Regions from separate parts of the Serratia proteamaculans genome, predicted to be linked through region 1. Evidence: predicted binding sites of a transcription regulator. Region 1 holds the regulator's gene; each other region holds the start of a gene.

The links. The regulator CRP, encoded in region 1, controls carbon source genes, mostly activating them, when cyclic AMP is high. The targets are predictions, from matches to a motif close to ATGTGANNNNNNTCACAT.
Region 2: a site for CRP is predicted at 1,130-1,147, ahead of deoC (deoxyribose-phosphate aldolase). Genes of this name have one in related genera too.
Region 3: a site for CRP is predicted at 1,382-1,399, ahead of mlc (sugar metabolism global transcriptional regulator Mlc). Genes of this name have one in related genera too.

The regions. Positions count from the first base shown of each region.
Region 1 covers NZ_OX461105.1:5,011,389-5,013,662, forward strand. Annotated here, with positions in the region: gene QOT07_RS23375 (OsmC family protein) at 1-218, opposite strand, end outside; gene crp (cAMP-activated global transcriptional regulator CRP) at 598-1,230, shown strand; gene QOT07_RS23385 (YccS/YhfK family putative transporter) at 1,285-2,274, shown strand, end outside.
Region 2 covers NZ_OX461105.1:643,761-646,034, reverse strand. Annotated here, with positions in the region: gene deoA (thymidine phosphorylase) at 1-59, opposite strand, end outside; gene deoC (deoxyribose-phosphate aldolase) at 129-908, opposite strand; gene QOT07_RS02955 (NupC/NupG family nucleoside CNT transporter) at 1,282-2,274, opposite strand, start outside.
Region 3 covers NZ_OX461105.1:2,468,556-2,470,829, forward strand. Annotated here, with positions in the region: gene QOT07_RS11630 (MFS transporter) at 1-291, opposite strand, end outside; gene QOT07_RS11635 (LysR family transcriptional regulator) at 441-1,331, shown strand; gene mlc (sugar metabolism global transcriptional regulator Mlc) at 1,491-2,274, shown strand, end outside.

The sequences.
Region 1 (2,274 bases):
TCGGAGGTCAATTTCACCTCGCAGTCGCGCACATCGTTACGTCCTTTTTGCAGGATCGACACCACATCGATCGCGCTGCAGCCTCCCACCGACATCAGCACCATTTCCATCGGGCTGGGGGCTTTATCACCGGCGTTACCGTCCATCAGCACCTGATGGCCAGACGCGGATTCACCCAGAAACGTCAGCCCTTCCACCCACTTAACTCTTGCCTGCATACTGGTCACTCCGGTTAATTTCTTAAAATCAGACTACGCTTTCGCATAGAAACTGGCAACGGAACCTGATGCTAATCATGCTGAAGCGAGACAACACAAGACACCCGCCTCACTCTGTGCTACAAACAGAGCCGCAATAAATCTTTCCGGGACACTGATTTCAGGGAAACTCCCAGGGAAAGGCTCCTTTACCGGTATGTTAACAGAATGTAGCTTGCAGCTCTCCCGGCAAGTTAATATGCTAGGGCGACAGCGTATATTTATGACACGCCTCAAAACCTGCTGCCAGCCACCATTAAAAAAACGGCGACAGCACGTTTTACAGGGAACTCTGACCCCTGTGACACAAGGCAGCGATAACAACAGAGGATAACAGCGAATGGTTCTCGGCAAACCGCAAACAGACCCTACTCTCGAATGGTTCCTGTCTCATTGCCATATCCACAAATATCCATCCAAAAGTACGCTGATTCACCAAGGTGAAAAGGCCGAAACGCTTTACTACATCGTCAAAGGCTCCGTAGCGGTGCTGATTAAGGATGAAGAAGGTAAAGAGATGATCCTGTCCTACCTTAACCAGGGGGATTTCATCGGCGAGCTTGGATTATTTGAAGAAGGTCAGGAGCGTAGCGCCTGGGTTAGGGCGAAAACCGCCTGTGAAGTGGCTGAAATTTCCTATAAGAAATTCCGCCAGTTGATTCAGGTTAACCCGGACATCCTGATGCGCCTGTCAGCGCAGATGGCAAACCGTCTGCAGATCACCTCTGAGAAAGTGGGTAACCTTGCTTTCCTGGACGTGACGGGCCGCATCGCGCAAACACTGCTGAACCTGGCGAAACAGCCTGATGCCATGACCCACCCGGATGGCATGCAGATTAAAATTACCCGCCAGGAAATTGGCCAGATCGTCGGTTGTTCACGTGAAACCGTTGGTCGTATTCTGAAAATGCTGGAAGATCAAAATCTGATCTCCGCCCACGGCAAAACTATTGTCGTTTACGGCACGCGTTAATTACTGAAAAAACGGCGCGATGATTCGCGCCGTTTTTTTATGCCCTGAATCATCATGTGGCGCCGACTGATTTACCACCCGGAAGTCAATTACGCACTGCGGCAAACGCTGGTGCTTTGCCTGCCGGTACTGCTGGGCCTGCTGATTGGCCAGCTGCAATACGGCCTGCTATTTTCCCTGGTCCCCGCCTGCTGTAACATCGCCGGGCTGGACACGCCCCACAAACGCTTCTTCAAACGCCTGATCGTCGGCGGTTCCCTGTTTGCCTTCAGTAGCCTGTTGCTGCAGCAAGTTCTGCTTTGGCAGTTGCCGCTGCCGTTACTGATGCTCGGCCTGGCCCTGTTGCTCGGCGTCAGCGGTGAAATCAGCCCGTTACACGCCCGCCTGCTGCCTGCCGCACTGGTAGCCGCCATCTTCTCTCTCAGCATGGTCGGTAGAGTCCCGCTGTGGCACGCACCGCTGTTATACGTGGTCGGTACCGCCTGGTACGGCCTGTTCACCTGGTTCTGGTTCAAGCTGTGGAAAGAACAACCGATGCGCGAGTCGCTCAATCAGCTCTATCTGGAGCTGGCGGACTACTTCGAAGCCAAATACTCGCTACTGACCCAGCATACCGATCCGCAGACTGCACTACCGCCATTGTTGGTACGCCAGCAAAAAGTCATGGACTTGATCACCCTGCTGTACCAGCAGCTTAATTTTTTGCCGCACGCCAGTAACCTTGAGCAAAAGCGCCTGCAACGCACCTTTCAGGTCGCGCTGGATTTGCAGGAACACATCACCGTCAGCCTGCATCTGCCGGAAGAAGTACAAAAACTGGTAGAGCAGAGCCAGGCCGAAGCAATTATCCGCCGCAATGCGCAGGTGATTGCCGGCCGACTACGCACGGTGGCCCACGATATTCTCTACCACCAGCATTCGCAGCGATTCAAAATGGACCATGAACTGGCGGCACTGGAAAAAGTCGCTGCGCAGCATCCGGACAACCCGGTGGGCCAGTTCTGCTACTACCACTTCAGTCGCATCGCACGTCTGCTGCGCACC
Region 2 (2,274 bases), 4.4 Mb from region 1:
GCTTCGCTCAACGGCTGACCGTCACGTTTTTTACGAATAATTTCTTGTGCCAGGAACAAGGCGTCCCCCTGTTTTAGCTAATGTAGAGTACGGGCAGGCGCCATTTCGCGCCTTACCGACGGAATAGATCAGTAACCGTCGCCGGACGTCTCGGCACTGTGGCCCAGCGTCGCCAACAGGCTGGCTAACAGACTGGAAGCCCCGAAGCGGAAATGACGTGCATCGGCCCAGCCCTCACCCAGAATACGATCGGCAAGTTGCAGGTAATGCAGTGCATCTTCTGCCGTACGCACACCACCGGCCGGCTTAAAGCCCACCGTTTTGGCGACGCCCAGATCGCGGATCACCGACATCATCAGCTCAGCGCTTTCCAGCGTCGCGTTGACCGGCACTTTACCGGTTGAGGTCTTGATAAAGTCTGCGCCGGCCTTGATGGCAATTTCCGACGCCTTGCGGATCAGATTGGCCTGCTTCAGCTCACCGCTTTCGATGATCACTTTCAGCAGCACGTTGGCGGCCAGACAGGCCTGCTTGCACTGTTTTACCAGTTCAAAACCGACCTGCTCATTACCGGCGATCAGCGCGCGGTAAGGGAATACCACGTCCACTTCATCGGCACCGTAAGCGATAGCTGCACGCGTTTCCGCCAGCGCAATCTCAATATCATCGTTGCCATGCGGGAAGTTGGTGACGGTCGCAATGCGGATGTCTGGCGTCCCCTGCTCACGCAGGGCCTTGCGCGCCGCCGGGATAAAGCGCGGATAAATGCAGATGGCCGCGGTATGTCCGGCCGGGCTGTTCGCCTGACGACACAGCGCGATCACTTTCTCATCGGTGTCATCATCGTTCAGCGTGGTTAAATCCATTAGGGTCAGCGCACGTTGCGCTGCTGCGGTTAATTCGGTCATAAAACTCTCCAACTGAGTACCTGGGTGTTGGCGAGCGGACTTGGTTCCTTGAAGATAGCGCTGGGGAACGGGTTCCCTCATCGGCAACTGAGATCCTTCTCACCGCACATGACGCTGCGCCTCGCGCAGGGTCAGTAATAGCTATTTGAACACGATCGCCTGAGGCAATTCGCGCTCGCAGTCACACTATATGAAATAACACTGTAACAGACCGGAATTATATGTGAAGAGCATCACAAAATAACGCGATATCGTTCACAAATTCGCTAAAGAAACGGGCAAAGACAGCGGGCACAGCATTCTGTGCCCGTGTTAGAAGTATAGGCGGTGTCCTGCAATAGAGCCTGTTGCCCTCTGCAGGACAGCCCCGGGCTTACAGCGCCAGGAAGAACCCGGCGATGGTCGCGCTCATCAGGTTGGAGAGCGTGCCCGCCGCTACGGCTTTCAGACCGAAACGTGCGATGTCGTGACGACGGTTCGGCGCCATGCTGCCCAGGCCGCCGAGCAGGATCGCCACCGATGACAGGTTGGCAAAGCCGCACAGGGCAAAGGAGATGATCGCCTTGGTATGCGCCGACAACACCTGCAACCCGTCTGCCGCAACCACGTCATCCGGACGCAGATAGGCACCGAAGTTCATGTAGGCAACAAATTCATTCACGATAATTTTCTGGCCGATAAACGAACCGGCGGTCATCGCTTCATGCCAAGGCACCCCGATCAGGAAGGCTATCGGTGAGAATACCCAGCCGAGTATCAATTCCAGTGACAGTTGCGGGAAGTCGAACCAGCCGCCGATACCCCCGAGGATACCGTTCAACAGGGCGATCAATGCGATAAACGCCAGCAACATCGCGCCCACGTTCAACGCCAACTGCATGCCGGAAGCCGCGCCTGAAGCCGCCGCATCGATCACGTTAGCCGGGCGATCTTCTTCCGCGATCAGCTTCGTCGCATCGTCTTTATCGTGGGTTTTTTCAGTTTCCGGCACCATCAGCTTGGCAAACAGCAAGCCACCCGGCGCAGCCATGAATGAAGCGGCAATCAGGTATTCCAGCGGTACGCCCATCTGGGCATAGCCCGCCAGCACCGAACCGGCCACCGAGGCCAGGCCGCCACACATAACGGTGAACAGTTCAGACTGGGTCATGGTAGCGATATACGGACGCACCACCAGTGGGGCTTCGGTCTGGCCCACGAAGATATTGGCGGTAGCCGACAGGGATTCAGTACGCGAGGTGCCCAACAGCTTTTGCACACCGCCGCCCAGCACGCGGATCACCAGTTGCATGATGCCGAGGTAATAAAGCACGGCAATCAATGAGGAGAAGAACACGATCACCGGCAGGACGCGCAGCGCAAAAAC
Region 3 (2,274 bases), 2.5 Mb from region 1:
GTCGGACAGCGGGCCGGTAAACATCAGGCCAATCGCCAATAGCCCGGTGGACACCGACAGCGACAGGCTACTTTCCGCCGGAGAGATGCCGAAGTCCTGTGACAAAACCGGCAGGATCGGCTGCACGCAATACAACAAGGCGAAAGTGGCCAACCCGGCAGAGAACAACGCCAGGGTGACGCGCATAAACTGCGGCGTTCCGCGTTCGATGTAGGGAAGTTTATTCAGGGTGGAACGTTGAGTTTTTGGCGCAGCAGCCGCATCGTCATTGGCGGCCAGCGTCGACGGCATATTGGCCGCAGAACGCACAGGGGTTGTCACAGTTTTTCCTTACCGAACTTGGCGTGATTTAAACAAGCACATCTTTGGTTAACAAAATCATAGGGAGAGGGCAGTTTTTTGTCTAATATATTAATAATTCAAATTAAGACGTTTAAAGTATGAATATCGAATTGAGGCATCTGCGTTATTTCATTGCCGTGGCAGAAGAGCTGCATTTTGGCCGCGCCGCGGAACGCCTGCGGATTTCCCAGCCGCCGCTCAGTCAGCAGATCCAGGCGCTGGAGGAAATGGTCGGCGCACGCCTGCTGGCGCGTAACAACCGCAATGTCAGCCTGACGCAGGCGGGGGAAATGTTCCTGAAAGAGGCCTATCAGGTGCTCGATCAGGTCGGCCGCGCGGCGGAGAAAGCGGCGCGGCTGGAACGTGGTGAGGTGGGTGAGTTGACCATAGGCTTCACCTCTTCGGCTCCCTTTATCAGCGTGGTGTCGCGCAGTTTGCGTGCTTTTCGCCAACAGCACCCACAGGTGCATATCAAAATGCGCGAAGTGAACACCAAGCAGCAGATCGAACCCTTACTCAATGGCAGTCTGGATCTGGGGGTGATGCGTAATACCCGCTTGCCGGACGCCTTAAAGCATCAACTGTTACTGTGCGAGCCGTTGGTGGCGGTGGTACCGGAAGGACACCCGCTAACCCATGTGGCGCCGGGCACGCTGCGTTTCCAACATCTGGCGGAAGAACCCTTTGTGTTTTTCTCACGCGAGGTGGGCACCGCGCTGCATGACGAGATCTTGTCGCTGCTGGCCAAAGCAGGGATCACTCCCTATATCACCCAGGAGGTGGGCGAGGCGATGACCATCATTGGCCTGGTGTCTTCCGGGCTGGGTATCTCGATTCTGCCGGCGTCTTTTGCCCGGGTTAAAATCGACGGTGTGCAATATTTACCGCTGGCGGAACCAGAGGCGATGACTGAAGTTTGGCTGGTTCATCATCGTCAACGGCCCCTGACCGCCGCGGCCAAATCCTTGATGGCATTACTGTTGCCCTGAACGCTGAACTGGGTAAATAAAACACAATCCGCAGTGAAAGTGGGGTGAATTTGTGCAGCAAATCACATAACGAATCAAATAGTTGACGCTGTATTACAAAAGCCCCACCATAGCCGATAGTCTTTATTTAGAAGCGCGAAAAATAGTAGGAGCAGGTTTGTGATTGCTGTTGGGCAGCCTGGGCATATCGATCAAATCAAGCAAACAAATGCAGGGGCAGTTTATCGGTTAATCGATCAACTGGGCCCAATTTCGCGCATCGAACTGTCAAAACGCGCTCAGCTCGCCCCCGCCAGTATCACCAAAATCGTACGCGAACTGCTGGAAGCCCATCTGGTTAAAGAAACCGAATTTCAGGAAGTCGGCAGTCGCGGTCGTCCGGCGGTTGGGCTGGTACTGGACACCGAAGCCTGGCACTACCTTTCCGCCCGCATCAGCCGTGGCACCATTACGCTGGCGCTGCGCGATATCAGCAGCAAACTGGTGGTGGAAGAGTTGTTGCCACTGGCCGCCGAACATCCCGATCCGCTGTTAAAACGCATTCTCGCTGAAGTCGACCAGTTCTTTATCCGTCATCAAAGCAAGCTGGAACGGTTAACGGCGATCGCCATTACGCTGCCGGGCATGGTCGACGCGATTTCCGGCGTAGTACACCGCATGCCGTTTTACGATGTAGAAGACATGCCATTAGGGCCTGCGCTGGAAACGCGCACCGGGCTGCCGGTTTATTTACAACACGACATCAGCGCCTGGACCATGGCCGAAGCGTTATACGGTGCTTCACGCGGCAGCCAGAACGTGATCCAGGTGGTGATCGACCACAACGTCGGCGCCGGGGTGATCACCGGTGGCAGGGTGTTGCACGCTGGTAGCCACAGCGTGGTTGAGATTGGTCATACGCAGGTTGATCCTTACGGTAAACGCTGTTACTGCGGCAATCACG